3 regions of the Pseudonocardia ailaonensis genome follow, and region 3 is predicted to be linked to each of the others. Evidence: riboswitches for the same ligand, from Rfam matches in the RefSeq annotation. Region 3 holds a riboswitch; each other region holds the start of a gene.
The links. A riboswitch is a leader RNA that binds a small molecule or an ion and turns the genes downstream of it on or off. The one in region 3 is predicted to bind S-adenosylmethionine.

Region 1 (7,141 bases), on a different contig from region 3:
ACCCGCGACACCACGGCGGTGCCGTGGAAGCGCTCGACCGGCAGCTCGTCGATCGGGGTGCCGCCCTCCACGATGTGCGAGGGGGCGTCGACGTGGGTGCCCACGTGCAGCGCCAGCGTGATCGACGAGATGTTCATCGGCGCCCCGTCCGCGATCGCGGCGATCTGGTGGCGCTCCACCTCGGGGAGGATCGGGATCTTCGGCATCCCGGCCCAGAGCGGGTGGGACAGGTCGACGAGCGTCACTTGGCCGCCTCCGCGTAGTAGTCCAGCAGCTCCCACTTGGCGAGGAACTCGCGCATCTCGGCGAGTTGTTCCTCCGACAGCCCGGACCAGGGATGGACGGGCGGGCCGAGCTCCAGGCCCATCAGGCCGGCGGCGGCCTTGACCGCGGGCAGGAAACCGAGGTTCGTCCAGCGGCTGGGGAACTCGGCGAAGAACAGCGCCAGGCGGGCGGCCTCGGCGGGGTCACCGGCCTCGAACGCCTCGACCAGGCGAGCGGCCAGCGGCAGGCCCGAGGTGGGCAGCATGGCGCCGGAGCCGCCGAGGGCGAGCGTGGAGAACAGCAGCTCCATGTTCGTGTAGACGTGCGCGTGGCCCTGGATCCGGTTGACCAGGCCGAGCAGCTTCGCCTCGTCGCGAGAGGTCTCCTTGATCGCGGCGACGTTGGGGTGGCTGCAGATCCGGGCCATCGTGTCGACCGAGAGGTCCACGCCGAGGCGCGGATTGTTGTAGAGCAGCACCGGGATCGGGCTCGCGTCCGCCAGGGTGGCGAACCAGCGGTAGGCCTCCTCCGCCGTCGGCGCGGCACCCCACGGCTTCGGGCTCGCCACCGCCGCGGCCACCGTCGCGCCGCGCTTCGCGATCTCGCCGGCGAGCGCGATCGACTCCCGGATCGACGCGCTGGAGACCCCGGAGATCACCGGCACCCCGGCGGGGAGCTCCTCGCGGGCCGCGTCGACCAGCCCGAGCCGGGCCGCGCGCGTCAGGACCTGGAACTCCTGGCTCTCCACCGCGCCGACGGTCACGGCGACGGGCTTCTCGCGGCCGAGCGCCTGCAGCTGGGCGGCGAAGCGGCCCTTGTCCACGCGCACGGTGTCCCGCACGAACGGGGTCAGCGCGGCCACGACCAGGCCGCGGCGCAGCACGACGTCGGACGTCATGGGAGAACCTCTCGAGAGCGGAATCGACAGCACCGCGCCGGGCGCGGCACGGGTGCGGACCGGCCGCCCGGGCACGGGCGGCCGGGGTCCGGCTGACCGGGATCGGCGCGGGATCAGCCGCGCGGGCAGGGGCGACAGCTGCGGCAGCCCCGGTCCCCGCGCGTGTCACGGGGGTGGGACAGCACGTCGCGCTGGGCGCTCGGCACGTCTGACCTCCCCGGGGGCGCGAGTTCGGAACCGGACACGGCGACAGTAAGCCGGGCCCGGAACGAGCGCAAGCGTGTGTCGCCATGTGTCTCCACGTGTGAACACTGAATGACGCGGATGGCCGAATGTGCGGACACGTGTCGTACAGTGACGGCCACGCAACGGTCCGGAGGAACGCGGTGGCAGCAGGCTCGACAGGCCAGGTGGCAGGGCAGGCGGGCGCTGGTGAGGCGCAGTACCTGGTGCTGCGGGACGAGATCGTCGGCGGCGCCCTCCCGTCCGGGACGACGCTGCTGGAGACGGCGCTGGCCGCGCGGCTCGGCGTCGGCCGGGCCCCGGTGCGCGAGGCGATCCTGCGGCTGGAGTGCGACGGGCTGGTGGTCCGGGGGAGCCGCGGCCCGCAGGTCCGCACCCTGACCGCCACCGAGGTCGTCGAGATCTACCAGGCCCGCATCGCCCTGGAGGCCGAGGCGGCCGCCTCCGCCGCCGCCCACCGCTCCGCGCTCGACCTCGCCCGGCTGCGGCACGTCCACGAGGAGGCCCGGCAGGCGACCGACCCGGACCAGATCCGGATGCTGCACGGGCGCTGGCACTCGGTGCTGCGCCAGGCCTGCCACAACCCGACGATCACCGGGATCCTCGAGCGCCTGGCCCTGCAGCTCGCGCTCTACGACAGCGTCGACATGTCCCGCAACCCGAACCTCGACTCGTCCGACGACGAGCACACGGCGGTCCTCGACGCGATCACCGCCGGGGACCAGGACACCGCTCGCTCGCTGCTGCGCACCCACCTCGAGCGGACCCGGGACGTCCGCATCGCCGCGTTGGTGCGCGAGGAGACCACCGCCGGCTGAATGTCCGGTCGATCGCCCGCGGACGGGACGGGGTTCCCGAGGACCGGGATCCTGTCCGGACACCTTGTGCCGCAAGGCGAGCGGTGTGGGTCACAGCGTCACCCGAGGGATTGACGCGGCCCGGTCACGCGTACGTACAGTGGCAGGGGCCCTCACGGGCCACACCATCCAGAGCGGCTGAGAGACCTGGCTCGACGACGCCGCAGCAACCCCCCGTCCTCGGGTGCGGGTGCTAAAGCCGGGAGCGATGGAGGACGGATGTTTCTCGGGGTGCGGCGCCGTCACGTGGACCTCCTGCGCACGGCCAGCGCGGCCTGTCGGGGCTGACGCGCCCGACTCCCGTCCGCCCTCCCGCAGGAGAGGTCTGCCCTCATGGCACCGTTCCATCTCGCCGTCGCCCTCGACGGCGCCGGCTGGCATCCCGCCGCCTGGCGCGAACCGGGCGCCCGCCCGGAGTCGCTGTTCACCGCCCGCTACTGGGCGGCGCTCGCCCGGGCCGCCGAGCGGGGCCGCCTCGACCTGCTCACCATCGAGGACGGCCTGGGCCTGCAGTCCGGTGACCACCTCGCCGAGGGCGCCCGCCGCACCGACCTGGTGCAGGGCCGGCTCGACGCGTCGCTGGTCGCGGCGTTCCTCGCGCCCCTGACGCAGCACGTCGGTCTCGTCCCGACCGTCACCACCACCCACACCGAGCCCTTCCACATCGCCTCGGCGATCTCGACGCTCGACCACGACAGCCGCGGCCGCGCGGGATGGCGCGTGCAGACCTCGGCCCGGGCGGACGAGGCGGCGCACTTCGGCCGCCGGACCCTGCCGGAGATCCGCCGCGAGAGCCTGAACACCCCCGAGACGGCCGCCGCGGTGCAGGAGCTGTTCGACGAGGCCGCGGACGCCGTGGAGGTCGTCCGCCGGCTCTGGGACAGCTGGGAGGACGGCGCGGAGATCCGGGACGCCGCCACCCACCGCTTCCTGGACCGCGACAAGGTCCACGCGATCGACTTCGAGGGCCCGCACTTCGCGGTGAAGGGGCCGGGCATCGTGCCGCGCCCGCCGCAGGGCCAGCCGCTGGTCGTCGCGCTCGCGCACGCCCGCACCGCCTACGAGCTGGCCGCCCGCGCCGCGGACGTCGTGTTCGTGACGCCGCGGGGGTCCTCGGACATCGCCGCGGTCCTCGGCGAGATCCGCGCCGCCCAGCACGCGGTCGCGCGGACGGGCCCGCCGCTGACGGTGCTCGCGGACCTGGTGGTCGTCCTCGACCGGGACGCGGACGCCGCGCACGAGCGGCTCCGCCGCCTCGACGCGATCACGCCGCTGCGCTCGGACGCCGCGGTGCTCGCGGGTACCCCGACCGCGCTCGCCGACCTGCTGGAGTCCTGGGCGGACGAGGGGCTCGACGGGTTCCGGCTGCGGCCCGCGGTGCTACCAGCCGACCTCGACGCGATCGTCGACGACCTGGTGCCGGAGCTCGCGCGGCGCGGGCTGTTCCGCACGGAGTACGAGGCGGGGACGTTGCGGGAGCGGTTCGGGCTGGGGCGCCCGGCGTCGCGGTACGCGGGGGTGGCGGCGTGAAGCGGCAGGTCATCCTCGGGGCCTACTTCCCGGGCGTCAACCACGACACCGTGTGGAGCGACCCGGCCTCGGGCAGCCACATCGACTTCAGCTCCTTCGAGCACTGGGCCCGTACCGCCGAGCGCGGCACCCTCGACCTGCTGTTCCTCGCGGAAGGACTGCGGCTGCGGACCCGCGGCGGGCAGGTGTTCGACCAGGACGTCGTCGGCCGGCCGGACACGTTCACCGTGCTGGCGTCGCTGGCGGCGGTCACCGACCACATCGGGCTCGCGGGCACGATCAACGCGACCTTCAACGAGCCCTACGAGCTCGCCCGCAAGTTCGCGACCCTGGACATCCTCTCCGGCGGCCGGGCCGCCTGGAACGTCGTGACGAGCTCGGACGCGGACACCGGGGAGAACTTCCGGCGCGGCGGGTTCCTGGACAGGTCGCAGCGCTACGAGCGTGCCGGGGAGACCCTGGACGCGGTCCGGGCGCTCTGGGACTCGTGGGGATCGGACGCGGTGGTGGCCGATCCGGCCTCCGGCCGCTTCCTGCGCGACGAGCGGGTGGGGGAGTTCTCCTTCCGCGGCAGGCAGTTCGACATCGCCGGCCGGTTCACCACACCGCGGAGCCCGCAGGGGCACCCGGTCGTGCTGCAGGCCGGGGAGTCACCGGCGGGGCGGGACTTCGCCGCCTCCCGCTCGGACGCGATCTTCTCCCGCTACCAGAAGTTCGACGAGGCGAAGGCCTTCTACACCGACGTCAAGGCGCGGGTGGCGAAGTTCGGCCGCGATCCCGACCAGGTCAAGATCCTGCCGTCGGCCGCGGTCCTGCTGGGGGACACCGAGGCCGAGGCGCGCGACCGGCACCGGGACGTGCGCAGCCGGCAGGTGGACCCGTTCACCGCGATCGTGCTGGCCGAGATGGTGTGGAACCGGGACCTCTCGCAGCTCGACCCGGACGGCCCCGTCCCGGAGCTCGAGCCCACGCCCGGGGCGCCGGCGTGGATCCGCGGGCGGGCCCCGCTGAGCCAGGACCCGCAGGCCACGGCCGAGGCCTGGCGGGCGCTGGGCCGCGAGCACGGCTGGTCGCTGCGCGAGGTCGTGACTCACGTGTTCGACCGGGCGGTGTTCGTCGGGACGCCCGCGGGGGTGGCCGCCGAGATCGACCGCTACGTGCAGGAACGCGCCGTCGACGGGTTCATCCTCGGCTCCCACGTGAGCCCCTACGGCCTCGACGAGGTCGTCGCGAAGGTCGTCCCCGAGCTGCGCGACCGCGGGGTGTTCCGCACGGCGTACACCGGCGCGACGCTGCGGGAGAACCTCGGGCTGCGGCCCTCGACCGGACTCGGCGAGCCCCGCCGGACCGCGGCCGCCTCATGACCCGCTACCTGCTGCGCCGCATCGGCACCGCCGTCGCGGTGCTGTGGGCCGCCTACACCGTCAGCTTCGTCGTGCTGTGGCTGCTGCCCGGCGACCCGATCACCACGATGGCGAGCGGCGGCCTCGACGGGGAGCCGCTCACCCCCGCGGCGATCGAGGCGCTCAAGGCGCGCTACGGCTTCGACAAGCCGCTGATCGCCCAGTACGGCACCCGGCTGTGGGACGCGCTGCACGGCGACCTCGGCACGTCCATCCAGACCGGGCAGGACGTGCGCGGGGCGATCCTCGACGCCCTGCCGCCGACCCTGCAGATCGCGGTCGGCGGCCTGCTGGTCGCGGTCGTGCTGGGCACCGGCCTGGCGCTCGCGGCGACTTACACCCGCTTCCGCTGGCTGCGGCAGGTGCTGATGGCGCTGCCGTCGCTGGCGGTGTCGCTCCCGGTGTTCTGGGTCGGGCTGATGCTCGTGCAGATCTTCGCGTTCGGGCTGCACCTGCTGCCGTCCGTGGGGGCCAACGGGTTCAAGGCGCTGGTGCTGCCCTCGCTCACGCTCGGGCTGCCGATGGGCGCGCTCGTGGCGCAGGTGCTGGCGAAGAGCCTGGACACCGCGCTCGACGAGCCGTACGTCACCACCGCCCGGGCCAAGGGCGTGGGGCGGGCCGCGATTCACCTGCGGCACGCGCTGCAGAACGCGGCGATCCCGGCGCTCACGGTGCTGGGCTACGTGGCCGGCAACCTGCTGGCCGGCACCGTCGTGGTGGAGACGGTGTTCACCCGCCCCGGGCTGGGCCGGCTCACCGTGCAGGCCGTCGGGGTGCAGGACATCCCGCTGGTGCAGGGGATCGTGATCTTCGCGTCGTTCGTGTTCGTCCTGGTCAACCTCGTGGTCGACCTGATCTACCCGGTCCTCGACCCGAGGATCGCGAAGGGGGTGCCGGCGACCGCATGACCGAACTGCTGATCCGCGCCGAGTCCGCGGAACCCGTGTCCTCCTCGGTCGTCCTGGCCGAACCACCGGGCCGGGGCGAGCGCCTGCGCCGGCTGCTGCGCTTCCTCGGTCGACGGCCGGGCCTGGTCGTCTCCGCCGTCGTGGTGCTGCTGGTGCTGGTGGCGGCGTTCTTCCCCGCCGTGCTGGCGCCCGGGGACCCGAACCTCGGCGTGGTCGCCGACAAGCTGCGCGCGCCGAGCGGGGCCCAGTGGTTCGGCACCGACTACCTGGGCCGGGACGTGTACTCCCGGGTGGTCCACGGGGCGTCGCTATCGTTGCAGGCCACGCTGATCGCCGTCGCCGTGGCGCTGGTGGTCGGCGGCCTGATCGGGCTGCTCGCCGGGTTCGTGGGGCGGTGGGTGGACGAGTCGCTGATGCGCGTCGTCGACGTGCTGCTGTCCATCCCGGCGATCCTGCTGTCGCTCGCGCTGATCACGGCGCTGGGCTACGGCACCGTCAAGGTCGCCATCGCGGTCGGCATCGCCAGCGTCGCGAACTTCGCGCGCGTCATGCGGGCCGAGACGCTGCGGATCCGGCAGTCGACCTACGTCGAGGCCGCCCGCTCCGTCGGCACCCGCTGGTACGTCACGCTGTGGCGGCACGTGCTGCCCAACGCCGCCGGCCCCGTCCTGGTGCTCGCGGTGCTGGAGTTCGGCCTGGCCATCCTCGCGATCTCGTCGCTGTCGTTCCTCGGCTACGGCGCCCCGCCGCCGGCCCCGGAGTGGGGCTCGCTGATCGCCGAGGGCCGCAACTACCTGGCGACGTCGTGGTGGCTGTGCGCCATGCCGGGCCTGACGATCGCCGCGACCGTGCTGTCCGTGAACCGGATCTCGCGGGCGCTCGACGGGGAATGGAGGCGGGCCGCGTGAGCGAGCGTGCGAGCGAACCATCGGACCTGCGTCCTCCGCTGCTGGAGATCGAGGACCTGGACGTGGCGTACCGGATCGCCGGGGGCCGGATCGACGCGGTGCAGGGCGCGTCGCTGACCGTCGCCGAGGG
Region 2 (7,141 bases), on a different contig from region 3:
ATCACCGCCCTGGAGAAGGTGCGCACCACGGCCCGCGCCACCCAGCGGCTGGTCGAGCACGCGGTCGCCGCCGCGGGCGCCCACGCCGACCTCGCGGTGCACCACCTCGGGGTCCCCGACCGGGCCGCGGACCTCGCCGACCGGCTGCGGGAACGGCTGCCCGACGCGTCGAGGCTGCTGGTCTCGGAGATCAGTGCGGTGATCGGGGCGCACGTGGGGGTGGGGGCGCTGGGGGTCGTGGTGGTGCCGCGGGGGTAGGTCGCGGCGCCGCCGATGCCCGTCCCGCGGTGGATGCCGGTCCCGCGGTGGATGCCCGTCCCGCGGTGCGAGCCCGTCGCGCAGTCAGCAGCCCGTCGCGCGGGCAGAGGTCCGTCCCGCGGTCGGAGCCCGCCCTCCCAGAGGGGGAACCCCCGTCTCCGATCCTGCCGCATCGCACCGACAGAACCGCGGCGGACGGTGCCCGAGGGGCCGAGTTGTCCCCACCCGGTCCCCTCCGTCCACAGATCGAAACTCGGTGCCCTGACCTGGCCCGATCCGTCCTAGCGTCGGGCGCGTGGCTCGCAGCTCCCCTCATCCCGATGCCGGCCGGCGCCTCGCCGCGCTGCTCGGCACCCCGCTGGGCCGCCCCTATCCCGGGCCGCCCCCGGGCCCCGCCGTGCCCGTCCCGCCCCCCGCGGCCCCGCCGCCCCCCGCGGACCCACCGCCGGTCGTCTCGGCGATCCCCGCACCCCGCCGGCCGTCGACCCACCCGCCGCTCCCCGCCTCCTTCCGCCCCCGGATGCCCCGCCCCGCCGGCCTGCCCCCGGCGCCCGAGGAGGACCCGCCGACGCTGCCGCTCCTGGTGCAGGAGGGTGAGGACCCGCCCGATCCGGAGCCCGTCGAGGAGACCGACGGCCCGGGGTACGTCCCCGGCTCCCGGCCGAGCCGCGCGGCGCGGGTCGCGGCCCGCTGGGTTCCGGAGGCCTGGCGCGGCGCCCGGCTGAATCCCGGCCGGGCCGGGGCGATCGCGCTGGTCCTGGTCGCGGCGGTCGCCGCCGTCGTGGCGGCGGTCGGGGTGTGGGGAGCCCGGCCGCGCGCCGAGCAGATGCCCGCACTCCCGACCGTGTCCACCACCGCGCCCGAGCCGAGCACCGCCGCGAGTGCCGCGCCCACCGCCACCCCGGTGGAGCTCGTCGTGGGGGTGGCGGGCCGGGTGCGGCGGCCGGGCCTGGTCCGGGTCCCGGACGGCTCGAGGGTCGCCGATGTGCTCGAGGCCGCCGGGGGGACGTTGCCGGGCACCGATCTGGCCACCGTCAACCTCGCCCGCAAGGTGGTCGACGGCGAACAGGTCGCGATCGGCGTCCCCGCGGCCGCCGACGCGCAGGGCTCCGCGGGCGGCGCCGCGGGGACGCCGGGCTCCGCGCCCGGCGGGAAGGTCGACCTCAACCGTGCCACCGTCGACCAGCTCGACGGCCTGCCCGGCGTCGGCCCGGTCACCGCGCAGCGGATCCTCGACTGGCGCACCGCGCATGGCCGGTTCAGCCGCGTCGACCAGCTCCGCGAGGTCGACGGTATCGGGGAGCGCCGGTTCGCCCAGCTCCGTGAGCTGGTGGCGGTGTGAGGGCCCGGGAGGACGAGCCCCGTACACGGCCCGATCTGCGGCTCGTCCCGGCGGCGCTGGCGGCCTGGGCGGCGGTTCTGGCGGCGCTGCTCACCGGACCGGTGGGCGGCCTGGCCGCCTGCCTGCTCGCGGCCGCCGCCCTCGTCGTCCGGCCGCGGCTGCGCCCGGCGCGCCGCGCGGTCGTGCCGGCGGCGGCCGCGGTCGCCCTCGCGACCGGGCTGCTCTCCTCCTTCCTGGCGCTCCAGGTGCACCAGCACCCGCTGCGGGCCGCGGCCGAGCGCGGATCGGCGGCGATCCTGCGGGTCGTGCTCACGGACGATCCGGCCCCGGTCCGTGCCGCGTCCTTCGGCGCGAGCGTCGGCGTGCAGCGGGTCACGGTGCCCGCGGAGCTGGAGTCCGCCGAGGCCGGCGCCGACTCGTGGACGGCCGGCGGCCGCGTCCTGCTCCTCGCCCCGGCCGAGGGCTGGTCGACGCTGCTCCCGGGCCAGGCCGTCACCGCGGAGGGGTTGCTGCTGCCCGCCCAGCGCAGCGATCTCACGGTCGCGGTACTGCAGGTCCGCGGCAGCCCGTCCGGGACCGGGCCGCCGCCCTGGTGGCAGGGCGCGGCGGGCGGCCTGCGGGACGGTCTGCGCACCGCCGCCCACGTCCTCCCCGAGGCCCCGGCCGGCCTGCTGCCCGGTCTGGCGGTGGGCGACACCCGGGATCAGACGGCGGAGGTCGACCAGGACTTCCGCGCCGCCGGCCTGACGCATCTGACTGCGGTATCCGGGGCCAACCTCGCGGTCATCGGTGGTGCGGTGCTGGGTCTCCTGCGCCTCGCGCGAGCCGATCCGCGCTGGTCGGCGCTGGTGGCCGGGGCCGCGGTCGTCGGCTTCGTGGTCCTGGCCCGGCCCTCGCCGAGCGTGGTCCGGGCCGCGGTGATGGGCGGGATCGTGCTGCTCGCCCTGGCGATCGGTCGTGGCCGGTCCGCGGTGCCGGCCCTGGCCGCGGCGGTCCTGGTGCTCCTGCTCGTGGATCCCGCGCTCGCGGTCGATCCGGGGTTCGCCCTGTCGGTCCTCGCCACCGCCGCGCTCGTCCTCGTCGCGCCGCCCTGGGCCGCCGCGCTGCACCGCCGGGGCGTGCCGCTCGGGATCGCGGAGATGCTGGCGATCCCGGCAGCCGCGTGCCTCGCGACCGCGCCGCTGATCGCGGGCCTGAGCGGGCAGATCAGCCCGGTCACCGTGCTGGCGAACCTGCTCGTGGTGCCCGCCGTCGCGCCGGCGACCGTGCTGGGCGTGCTCGCCGCGGTCGTCTCCCCGGTGAGCCCGGCGCTGGCCGCGGCATGCGCGTGGGTGGCCGGGCCCGCGGTCGAGTGGCTCGTGTTCGTGGGGGACCGGGCGGCCGCCCTGCCCGGCGCGGTGCTCCCGTGGCCGGACGGGCTCGCGGGCGCGGCGCTGCTCGCCGGGCTCCTGCTCGCGCTGGTGGTGCTCCTCCGCTTCCGCCGCTCCCGGCTCCTGGTCCTGGCGGTGGTCGTCGGGCTGGCACTGGTCCTGATCCCGACCCGGGTCGTCCGGCCGGGCTGGCCGCCCGCGGGCTGGAGCGTGGTGGCCTGCGACGTCGGGCAGGGGGACGCGATCGTCCTGGCCACCGGCGAGCCGGGCCGGGCCGTGCTGGTCGACGCCGGGCCGGAGGACGGCACCGTCGACGCGTGCCTGCGCCGGCTCGGCGTGGACTCCCTGGCCCTCGTCGTGATCAGCCACCTGCACGCCGACCACATGGGCGGCCTCGGTGGCGCCCTGCGCGGTCGGTCGGTGGGTGGGATCGCGATCGGCCCGGCGCACGAGCCGGGATCGGCGCTGCGCCGGATCGCGGCCGATGCGGCCGGATCCGGTGCGGCGCTGCTGGAACTCACGGCAGGCCGCCGGCTCGCCTGGCCCTCGCTGGTCCTGGAGGTGCTCGCCCCGGCGTCGGCACCGTCCTTCGTGGATGGTGAGGACGGCACGGCGGTCAACAACACCTCAGTGGTGCTCCGCGCGACCACGCCGGCGGGTCGCGTCCTGCTCACCGGGGACGTCGAGCTCGACGCCCAGGCCGCGTTGCTGCACTCGGGCGCGGACCTGCGCGCCGACATCCTCAAGGTCCCGCACCACGGATCCCGCTCCACGAACCCGGACTTCCTGCGGGCGGTGTCGCCGCGGGCGGCGCTGGTCAGCGTCGGCGCCGGCAACCCCTACCGGCACCCCAACGCCGGGGTGCTCGACCAGCTGACCCGGTCCGGGACGGTGGTGCGGCGCACCGACCAGAGCGGGGACGTCGCGGTGACCGCCGCGGACGAGATCGTGGCCCGGGGCGAGCCGCTCCCGGCCCCGCGCGGGACGAGACGGGGGCGGCGCCGCCGGCGACGGCGTGGACGGGACCCCGACGACGGCGCCGGTCCCGATCCGCAGCCCCGGGTGAGGGCGCCGAGCACTGCCGCGGCGCCACCCGGCCGAGGAGGTCAGGCCCCGGGAGCGGTGGTGGACCCGCCGCCGCTCCCGGTGGGAGGACGCTCAGCGGCCCTCGAGGGCCTCCGCGACGGCGGCGCTGGTGGCCGGCACGGTGGCGGTCGGGCGCGCGGTGTCGGACACGGCGTCGAGGGTCTTGAGGCCGTCGCCGGTGATCAGCAGGACGGTCTCGGCATCCCGGTCGATCAGGCCGGCCTCGATCAGCTTCCGCGCGGTGGCCACCGTGACGCCGCCGGCGGTCTCGGCGAACACACCCTCGGTGCGGGCGAGGAGCGTGATGCCCTCGCGCACCTCGTCGTCCGTCACCTGGCCGACCGCACCGCCGGTGCGGCGCACCGAGTCGAGCACGTACGGGCCGTCCGCCGGGTTGCCGATCGCGAGCGAGCGGGCGATGGTGTCCGGCTTCACCGGCTGGATGAAGTCGACGCCGGCTTCGAACGCGGTGGCCACGGGCGAGCAGCCGGAGGCCTGGGCGCCGAAGATCTTGTAGGGCTTGTCCTCGACCAGGCCGAGCTTCACGAACTCGCCGAAGCCCTTGTCCACCTTGGTGAGCTGCGAGCCGGAGGCGACCGGGATGACGATCTGGTCCGGGAGCCGCCAGCCGAGCTGCTCGGCGACCTCGTAGCCCAGGGTCTTGGAGCCCTCGGCGTAGTAGGGCCGGACGTTGACGTTCACGAACGCCCAGTCCTCGTGCTCCGCGGCCAGCTCCGTGGCCAGGCGGTTGACGTCGTCGTAGTTGCCGTCGACCGCGAGCAGCGTGCCACCGTAGACGGCGGTCGTGGTGATCTTGGCCTGCTCCAGGTTGGAGGGGATCAGGACCACGGAGTCCCAGCCGGCCCGCGCGGCCGCGGCCGCCACGGCGTTGGCCAGGTTGCCGGTCGAGGGGCAGCAGAGCACGGAGAAGCCGAGTTCGCGGGCGGCGGCGAGGGCGACGGCGACGACCCGGTCCTTGAAGGAGTGCGTGGGGTTGCCGGTGTCGTCCTTGATCCAGAGCTTGCGCACGCCGAGCTCGGCGGCGAGCCGGTCCGCCTGGATGAGGCGGGTGAAGCCGGGCTCGGTGTTGGCGTGCTCGCGCACGTCCGACGGGACGGGGAGCAGGTCCTGGTAGCGCCAGATCGACTTGGGGCCGGCCTCGATGGACTCGCGGGTGACCTTCGGGAAGTCGTACGCGATCTCGAGTGGGCCGAAGCACTGGCTGCAGGCGAACTCGGCGGCCAGCGCGCTCTGGTGGCCGCACTCCCGACAGGACAGGGCGCGCGCGGAGCCGAGGTCGTACGAGGTCGCAGTGGTGTCAGCAGTGAGAGTCATCAGATCTCCTCATCTGTCCCGCTCGCGCGGGCCGGAATTGGCACCTGGTTCGTCGACGTGCGCACACCACGAAGGTGCAACGCGCGGATCGTCGTTCGACGCCGGTTGCCGGGGCTTCAACGGGCCGTTCCCTCTGCCCCTCTGGATGAGCCATGTGAAGTTGTTCCCCGGCCGCGGGCCGCACTGGGCCCGAAAGATCCGGATGCCGTGCACGTTACGGCACCTCGGGGCGCCCCTGCCAGCGGAATCCAGGATCTGGGAGCCGGGTCACGGATTGTCGGTGCGGTGCGCGACGATGCGGGGGACCCGTCCCCCGACAGCCCCGAGCCGCCCCGCGCGGCGCGGTACCGAGTGAGGAGCCCCATGCCGGCCACGAAGCCGCCCGACCCGCTCCAGCTGGTCGTGGGTGAGGAGGAGCTGCTGGTCGAGCGGGCCGTGCAGGGCATCCTGCGGGCGGCCCGGGCGGCGGATCCCGCGGCCGACATCATGCGGTTCAAGCCGTCGGAGATCACGCCGGGCGAGCTGGCCGGGCACCTGAGCCCGTCGCTGTTCGCCGAGGGCCGCGTCGTGGTGGTCCAGGGCGCGCACGAGGCCGGCAAGGAGGTCGCCGCGGCGATCCTCGCCTACGCCGCCGAACCCGCCGACGGGATCGTGCTGGTCGCGGTGCACGCGGGCGGGGCGCGCGGCAAGCAGCTGATGGACGACCTGCGCAAGCGCGGCGCGAACGTCACCCGCTGCGACAAGCTCTCCCGGGCGGAGGAGCGGGCGGAGTTCGTGCGCGCCGAGGCGAAGCGCGAGGGCGGGATGATCACCGCGGACGCCGTGGCGGCGCTGCTGGAGGCCGTGGGCTCCGACCTGCGCGAGCTCGCCGCCGCCACCGCGCAGCTCGTCGCCGACACCGGCGGCCGGGTCGACGGCGACGCCGTGCGCCGCTACCACCGCGGGCGGGCGGAGTCGTCCGGCTTCGCGGTGGCCGACAAGGCGGTGGCGGGGGACCGGTCGGGGGCGCTCGAGGCGTTGCGGTGGGCGTTGGTGCTCGGGGTCGCGCCGGTCCTGGTGGCCGACGCGTTGGCGGATGCGGTGCGCACGCTGGCGAAGGTCGGCTCGGCCGGGCGGGGGGATCCCAACCGGCTGGCCGGCAGCCTCGGCATGCCGCCCTGGAAGATCCGCAAGGCCCAGGGGCAGGTCCGCTCCTGGCACCCGGACGGGCTGGCGGTCGCGATCGCGGCGACGGCGCAGGTCAACGCGGACGTCAAGGGCGCGGCGGCCGACCCCGGCTACGCCCTCGAACGGGCGGTCCTGGCGATCGTCGACGCCCGCGGCACGAGCTGACCCCGAGATCCCGCCCGCCGGCCCGGTACCGCGCGGCGGCCCGTTCGCTCACCGGTCAGGAGCGAGAGTGCCGTTCGCTCACTAGGTATGAGCGAGAGTGCCGTTCGCTCATCCACGGGCCCGGCGCCCCAGCCCGGTGCCCCGGACACGACGACGGGGCTGCCCCACGGGAAAGGGCAGCGCCGTCGTCGGAACGCTCACCGAGGAGCGCGACCGCGCCCCGTCGGGCGCGGAGACTCTGCGATCAGGCCGGGTCCGGGATCAGGCCGAGAGCGAGGCGGCGCGCTTCGCGATCGCCGACTTGCGGTTGGCGGCCTGGTTCTTGTGCAGGACGCCCTTGCCGGCCGCCTTGTCGAGGGCCTTGGCCGCGGCGCGCTGCAGCTCGAGGGCCTTCTCGGTGTCGCCGGCGTCGGCCGCC
Region 3 (7,141 bases):
CGAGCGCCGCCGCCGGCGCGGGCCCGAGCACGCGGTCGAGGCCCAGGACGTACCCGTCCGGGCCCGCGGGGAGCCGGTTCGGGTCGGCGACGGCCTCGGACAGGGCCTCCCCGGTGAGCGCCACGAGGTTCATCGGCCCGGCCGCCGTGAACCGCGCCGCCACCCCCGCGGGGGCCGGCGCGGCGGGATCCTCGGCCCGCGGGTCGGCCCGCCGGGCGAGGACGGTCGCCCGGGCCGCGGTCCGCCGGGCCGGGTCCGCGTCGAACCGCAGGTCCCCCGGTCGCCCGAACGGCGGCAGCCCGAGGTGCCCCGCGAAGGTGTCCGAGGTGTACTCGCGCTTGTAGATCCCCTTGCGCTGCAACGCCGGCACCAGCTCGTCGACCAGCACCTGCAGGGTCTCCAGGGTCAGGTCCGGCGCGAGCACGAAGCCGTCCGCGGCGCCCGCCTTGTACCAGTCCTCCAGGCGGTCGGCCAGCTGTTCGGGCGTCCCCACGAAGGTCGAGTGCCCGGATCCGACGAACCGGCTGCGGACGAGCAGCTGCGCCAACGGCAGTCCGGCGTTCTCGCGCAGGAACCCGTGGACCGACGCGCGGAACCCGAGGCTCACCGTCTCGGTCGCGGGCAGCTCGGCAAGGCGGTGCTCGGCCAGCAGCTCCAGCGGCAGCGGCTCCTGCGGGTCCAGTGTGGACACGTCGAAGTCGATCAGGCCGCTCAGCCAGGCGACCTGTTCGGCGGTGTGGTCCGGGGACTGGCCGTAGACGTCGGCGATCTTCGCCTCCGCCTCGGCCTGGGTGCTGCCGAGCACGAGCCGCAGGCCGGACAGGTAGTTCAGGTGCTCCGGCGGGCGGCCGAAGCTCCGGGCGTCGCCGCGGAAGGCGGCCCGGTGCGCGACCGCGCCGGAGCGCGTCAGGTCCGCCGCGAACACGCCGTTGGCGTACCGGCCGGCCAGGCTCCGCCCGGCGTCGGACGTGCTGGCCCGCACGATCGGGGGTCGTCCCTGCCGCGACGGCGGCACCGCCAGCCGGCCGTGCACCACGAACTGCTCGCTCTCGTGGTCGACCACCGCACCGGACCACAGGTCCGTGACGATCCCCACGAACTCCTCGGCCCGGGCGTAGCGGGTGTCGCGCGGCGGGTGCGAGGGCAACCCGAAGTTGGCGGCGGCCGCACCGGAGTGCGAGGTCACCACGTTCCACCCGAGCCGGCCGCCGACGAGGACGTCGAGCGAGAGCAACCGCTCCGCGAGCCGGAACGGGTCGTTGTAGGTGGTCGACGCGGTGAGCAGGAACCCGAGGTGCTCGGTGGCCTCGATCGCCGCCGTCCAGGCCGTGAAGCGGTCCAGCCCGTCGGCCACTGAGCTGGTCGGGTCGGTGATCTGCGAGGCGTCGCCGGTGAACACCGCGTCGAGCAGGCCGGCCTCGGCCAGCTGTGCGAACTCGGCCCAGTAGGCCGGGTCGTAGAGGGCGAACCGCGTGAGCCGCGGGGAGAGCCAGGCCGACGGCAGGTTGCCGTAGGTCCGCAGGTTGTAGGCGAGGAAGATCCCGTCGCGCGCCATCAGACGCCCCACGCCTTGGCCAACAGCTCGTAGCTGCGGACCCGGTCGGTGTGGTCGGTGGTGATCGTGGTGACGACCAGCTCGTCGGCGCCGGCGACGCGGGCGAGGGTCTTCAGCTGCTCGGTGACGGTGGTGGGTGAGCCCACGAACTGGGTGTCGACCCTGTCCTGCACCGCCGACCGCTCCCGGTCGGTCCACTCGCGGGCCAGAGCGTCTTCCGGCGTGACGTACGGGTGGGCGCCGCGGCCGCTGCGGATGTCGAGGACCCACTGTGCGTACGGGGCGGCGAGCTCCCGGGCCCGCTCGTCGTCGTCCGCGACGACGACGTCCGCGGACACCAGCACGTGCGGCTCGGCGACCCGGCCGGGCCTGAACGCCGCCCGGTAGGCCGCCACCGCGTCGAGCGTCGCGCTCGGCGAGGTGTGGTAGTTCGCCGCGAAGGGCAGCCCCAGCTCCCCCGCCACCTGCGCACTCGCCCCGGCACTGGCCCCCAGGACCAGGACCTCGACGTCGGCGCCCCGGGCCGGGGTGACCTCGAGCGGCCGCCCGTCCGGACGGGTCGAGGTGCCGTCGAAGTAGGACAGGATGTCCCGGACCTGGGCGCGGTAGTCCGGCGGGAGGTCGTCCGCGCTGAAGCCCAGCAGCTCCCCGAACGTCCCGAACAGCGACAGATCCCCGACGAACCGGGCGGGTGGCGGGATCAGCAACCCGTCGACCACGCGGGCGGGCGGTGCCGGGGGCGGCGCCGCCGCTCCGGGGGCGGCCTGTCCCTGACGGATCAACGTGAGCAGCTTGTGCAGGTCGAACCGGCCCAGCCCGACGTCGATCCGCCCCGGGTACACCGCACCCACCGTCCCGAACTGTTCGGCGACCGACAGCGGGGCCGTGTTCGGCAGCTGCACCGCACCGGATCCGACCCGGATCCGACCCGTCGCCGCGGCGATCAACGCCACCAGCACCGGCGTGGACGACGACGCCACACCGGGATTGAGGTGGTGCTCGGCCACCCAGTACCGGTGGTAGCCGGCGCGCTCCGCGACCTGCGCGAGATCGATCGAGTTGCGCAGCCCGTCCCCGGCCGTCCCGCCGGCGGGCACCGGGGAGAGATCGAGGACGGACAGCGGCGGACGGACTGCGGGCACGGCGGGACCTCCGGGAGAGGGGCCCGGGCACAGGAGGGCGCACGCGGGCCGCGCGAGGAAAGGGGAAAGGCGGTCGGGGACTCAGCCCGGACAGCAGGCACTGGCGACGCGCAGCAGGTCGACATGGCGCCGCTGTGCTCCGACGAATCCCTCCACGGAGCACCCTGCCGCGGACCCTGCGCCGACCCTCATCCCCGCCCCCATCGCTCCCGGCATGAGCACCCGCACCGCGAGGCGGCGGGTTGCTGCGGCGTCACTGAGCCAGGTCTCTCGGCCGCTCTGGATGGTGGCCCGAAGGCCGTGCCCCGACTCTACGTCGCGCGGGCGGCCCGCCGTCAAGACTCCGCCGCACGCCTCACGTCCGCCCGGGCGGCGTCGACCTCCGGCATGTGCCGTTCGGCCCACTCCCGCAGCGCCGCCAGCGGCACCTCCAGCGAGTCCCCGAGCGGGGTGAGCCGGTAGAACACCCGCGGCGGGACGGTGTGTTCGACCCGGCGCGCGACGAGACCGTCGGCCACGAGGTTCTGCAACGTCGTGGACAGCATCTTCTGCGAGACGCCCGGGATCCGGCCGCGCAGCTCCGTGAACCGCAGCTCGCCGGCTGCGGCCAGGACCTTGACCACCATCGACGTCCACTTGGTCCCGATGCGGTCCAGCAGCTTCCGGGTCGCGCAGGTGGGATCGAACAGGTCGCCCCGGCGGCCGCCACGGGTTACCCCGGCCTCACCACCTGACGTCGAGGTGCCGTCTTCCGCGAGCTCCGACATCCGCCTAGCGTCCCACCGGTCACTATTCGTGACCAGGGGAGGAACAGTGACCGAGCAGGTAAGGACGCGGACGAACGGGATCGAGCTGAACGTCGCCACCGCGGGCGCCGGGCCGCCGGTCGTTCTCCTGCACGGCTTCCCGCACACCTGGCGGGTGTGGTCGGAGATCATCGGCCCGCTGTCCGGTGGCCATCGCGTCCTGGCCCCGGACCTGCGCGGCTTCGGGGACAGCGAGGCGTCGGGCGAGGGCCTCGACGCCGGGACCCTCGCCACCGACATCGAGGGCCTGCTCGGCGGCGAGTCCGCCACCGTGGTCGCGCTCGACGCGGGCGTGCCGGTCGCCTTCCTGCTCGCCCTTCGTCGCCCGGACCTCGTGCGCAGGCTCGTGCTGGTCGAGGGCACGCTCGGCACGCTCCCCGGCGCCGAGGACTTCCTCGCGGGTGGTCCCCCGTGGTGGTTCGGCTTCCATGCCGTCCCCGGCCTCGCCGAGACCGTGCTGGCCGGCCACGAGGCCGAGTACGTCGGCTGGTTCTACGACCAAGGGACCCGGGGGCGGGGTGTTCGCCCCGACGTCCGGGAGGCCTTCGGCCGCGCCTACGCCCGGCCCGGCGCGCTGGGCCGCACCCTGGGGTTCTACCGTGCCCTGCCCCGCACCGGATCCCAGCTCGCCGAGGCGGCGAGCCGGACCCGGCTGACGGTGCCGACCACCGCCATCGGTGCCGCTCCCGTCGGCCGGGCCCTCGAACAGCAGCTCCGGCCGTTGTGCGAGGACCTCACCGGTCTCGTCGTGCCGGACTGCGGCCACATCGTGCCGCTCGACCGGCCCGCCGCCCTGCTCGAGGCGCTGTCACTCTGAGGTTCCCGGTCCCGCCGACCCCTCGGAGCGAACGCATACGAGTCGGCCCGCTCCGGAGCGCCGGGCAACCAACGACTCCCCTATTCCCGCGCTCGCTGTGCTGTGGTTCACGCTGGCCGGTCCGGTGCCGGTCTGGTTGTGTGGGTGGAGGTTCGCCCCAGGAGGAGTGAGAGATGCCCGGTCCGGCACGCGTGCTCGTCGCGCGACGCTGGCTGGACGGGCTCGGCTCCCCTCCCGGCTTCTGTCGACCCTGACGCCGGCTCCCCGCCCTCTTCCCGGGTGAGCTCTGCCCGAACCCGCGAGCGCCTCCGCACGTCACAGAGGGACACCCATGACCGCACCCCGCTACGCCTCGCCCGCCGATCCCACGGTCCACGGCGAGTACCGCATCGTCCGCCGTCCCGGCGACGACCGCCCGCTCTACCGCTTCACCGGCCGGATCACCGAGGACGGCTCGAGCGGCTTCCGCGCCGAGCCCGGCCGCTACCACCTCTACGCCGGCTGGTTCTGCCCCTGGTCGCAGCGGGTCACGCTGGAGCATGCGCTACACGGCCTGGAGGACGTCGTCTCGGTGTCCTATGTGGATGACTCTCGGGACGGACGAGGCTGGGCCTTCCGCGAGACCCACGGCCCTGATCCCGTCAACGGCTTCACCCTGCTCCGCGAGGCGTACGAGGCCACCGAGCCCGGTTTCGACGGCCACATCTCGGTGCCGACCCTGTGGGACCGCGAGACCGGCCGGGTCGTCAGCAACGACTACCCGACGATCGGGATCGACCTCGCGACCCGGTTCCGCCAGTGGGACAACGGCACCGACACCTACCCCGAGGAGCTCCGCGCCGAGATCGAGGAGCTCGACGGGGACCTCGTGCCCACCCTCGGCCAGGGACTCCCCACCGAGCTGCTCGACCGGCTGGAGGCCCGGCTCACCGGCCGGCGGTTCCTGGTGGGCGAGCAGCTCACCGAGGCGGACGTGCGGCTCTGGGTACACCTGGCCCGCCACGCCCCCGGGCTCGAGGGGCACCCGGCCGTCCGTGCGTACGCCCGCGATCTCCACGAGCTGCCGGCGTTCACCGCCACCACCGACTTCGCCACGTTCACCGCGCGCCGGCCGGCCTGGTCCGAGCGCGTCGCGTCCTGAGGGGGCCGAGCATGCCCGAGAATTTGCACCTCGCCGTCGCGCTCGACGGTGCCGGCTGGCACCCCGCCGCCTGGCGCGAGCCGGGCTCCCACCCGCGGGAGCTGTTCACCCCGCGCTACTGGGCCGACCTGGCCCGCACCGCCGAGCAAGGCGGGCTCGACCTGCTGACCGTCGAGGACAGCCTGGCCCTGCAGTCCCACGACCCGTTCCACGCCGACGAGCGGCTCGACGAGGTCCGCGGCCGGCTCGACGCGCTCCTCGTCGCCTCGCTGCTCGCCCCGCTGACCCACCGCATCGGCCTGGTCCCGACGGTGACGGTGACCCACACCGAGCCCTTCCACGTGTCGAAGGCGGTCGCGACCCTGGACCACACCTCGCTCGGCCGGGCCGGCTGGCAGGTCAAGGTGTCCGGCCGGGCCCTGGAGGCCGAACACTTCGGGCGCCGGCAGATCGCGCCGGTCGCCGCCGCGGACCTCACCGACGGCCTGCCCGCCGCCTTCGCCGACCTGTTCGACGAGGCCGCGGACGTGGTCGACGTCGTCCGGCGGCTCTGGGACAGCTGGGAGGACGACGCCGAGATCCGCGACGTCGAGACCAGGCGGTTCATCGACCGCGACAAGGTGCACACCGTCGACTTCGAGGGCCGCTTCTTCAGCGTCCGCGGCCCGTCGATCGTGCCGCGGCCACCCCAGGGCCAGCCCCTCGTGACCGCGCTGGCACACCGGCGCGAGCCGTACCTGCTGGCGGCGCGGGGCGCCGATCTCGTGTTCGTCACCCCCGGGTTCGCCGGGACCGCCGCGGAGATCCTCACCGACATCGCGCAGGCGTCGTCCGACGTGGGCAGAACCGGTGAGCCGCTTCAGGTCTACGCCGATCTCGTCGTCTTCCTCGACGCGGGCGGCGAGACCGGGCAGGAGCGGCGCAGCCGGCTGGAGGGGGTCGCGGGCGAGGCGTACACATCGGACACCACGGTGTTCGCGGGCTCCGCCGCCGAGGCCGCCGACCTGATCGGGTCCTGGGCCGAGCTGGGCTACCACGGGGTGCGGCTGCGCCCGGCCGTCGCGACGGACGACCTCACCGCGATCGTCGACGACCTCGTCCCCGAGCTCACGAGGCGCGGCCTCCACCGGGAGTCCGCGGGCGCCACCCTGCGCGAACGCCTGGGCCTGCCCACCACCGTCCCGAACCGCTACGCGGCCGTCTGAGAGGGCACCCGTCATGACGCGCAAGAAGCAGGTCATCCTCGGCGCCTACCTCGGCGGGGTGAACCACCACACCGCCTGGTGGCACCCCGAGGCCGGCAGCCAGATCGACTTCTCGTCCTTCGAGCACACCGCCCGCACCGCGGAACGGGGCAAGTTCGACTTCTTCTTCCTCGCCGAGGGCCTCGCGCTGCGCGAGCGCGCCGGCAAGGTGTTCGACCAGGACATCGTCGGGCGGCCGGACACCCTGCCCGTCCTCGCTTCGCTCGCCGCCGTCACCACCCACCTCGGGCTCGCCGGAACGATCAACGCCACCTTCAACGAGCCCTACGAGCTGGCCCGCCAGCTCGCGAGCCTCGACCACCTCTCCGGTGGCCGCGCGGCATGGAACGTCGTGACCTCGTTCGACGCCTTCACCGGCCGGAACTTCCGCCGGGGTGGGTTCCTGCAGCGCTCCGAGCGCTACGAGCGCGCCGCC

Region 1: another riboswitch for S-adenosylmethionine. It lies ahead of ABD324_RS14265 (LLM class flavin-dependent oxidoreductase); the one in region 3 lies ahead of ABD324_RS17660 (LLM class flavin-dependent oxidoreductase).
Region 2: another riboswitch for S-adenosylmethionine. It lies ahead of thrC (threonine synthase); the one in region 3 lies ahead of ABD324_RS17660 (LLM class flavin-dependent oxidoreductase).

The regions. Positions count from the first base shown of each region.
Region 1 is NZ_BAAAQK010000006.1:71,760-78,900, reverse strand. It holds gene ABD324_RS14280 (cyclase family protein) at 1-245, opposite strand, end outside; gene ABD324_RS14275 (dihydrodipicolinate synthase family protein) at 242-1,162, opposite strand; gene ABD324_RS14270 (GntR family transcriptional regulator) at 1,573-2,223, shown strand; SAM riboswitch class I at 2,385-2,477, shown strand; gene ABD324_RS14265 (LLM class flavin-dependent oxidoreductase) at 2,596-3,792, shown strand; gene ABD324_RS14260 (NtaA/DmoA family FMN-dependent monooxygenase) at 3,789-5,156, shown strand; gene ABD324_RS14255 (ABC transporter permease) at 5,153-6,103, shown strand; gene ABD324_RS14250 (ABC transporter permease) at 6,100-7,011, shown strand; gene ABD324_RS14245 (dipeptide ABC transporter ATP-binding protein) at 7,008-7,141, shown strand, end outside.
Region 2 is NZ_BAAAQK010000007.1:30,608-37,748, forward strand. It holds gene ABD324_RS14830 (DegV family protein) at 1-258, shown strand, start outside; gene ABD324_RS14835 (ComEA family DNA-binding protein) at 554-1,600, shown strand; partial or broken gene ABD324_RS14840 (ComEC/Rec2 family competence protein) at 2,287-3,729, shown strand; gene thrC (threonine synthase) at 4,129-5,391, opposite strand; SAM riboswitch class I at 5,398-5,543, opposite strand; gene holA (DNA polymerase III subunit delta) at 5,755-6,723, shown strand; gene rpsT (30S ribosomal protein S20) at 6,985-7,141, opposite strand, start outside.
Region 3 is NZ_BAAAQK010000009.1:379,989-387,129, forward strand. It holds gene ABD324_RS17655 (LLM class flavin-dependent oxidoreductase) at 1-1,555, opposite strand, end outside; gene ABD324_RS17660 (LLM class flavin-dependent oxidoreductase) at 1,555-2,697, opposite strand; SAM riboswitch class I at 2,895-2,987, opposite strand; gene ABD324_RS17665 (winged helix-turn-helix transcriptional regulator) at 3,033-3,386, opposite strand; gene ABD324_RS17670 (alpha/beta fold hydrolase) at 3,511-4,320, shown strand; gene ABD324_RS17675 (glutathione S-transferase C-terminal domain-containing protein) at 4,652-5,461, shown strand; gene ABD324_RS17680 (LLM class flavin-dependent oxidoreductase) at 5,473-6,666, shown strand; gene ABD324_RS17685 (NtaA/DmoA family FMN-dependent monooxygenase) at 6,680-7,141, shown strand, end outside.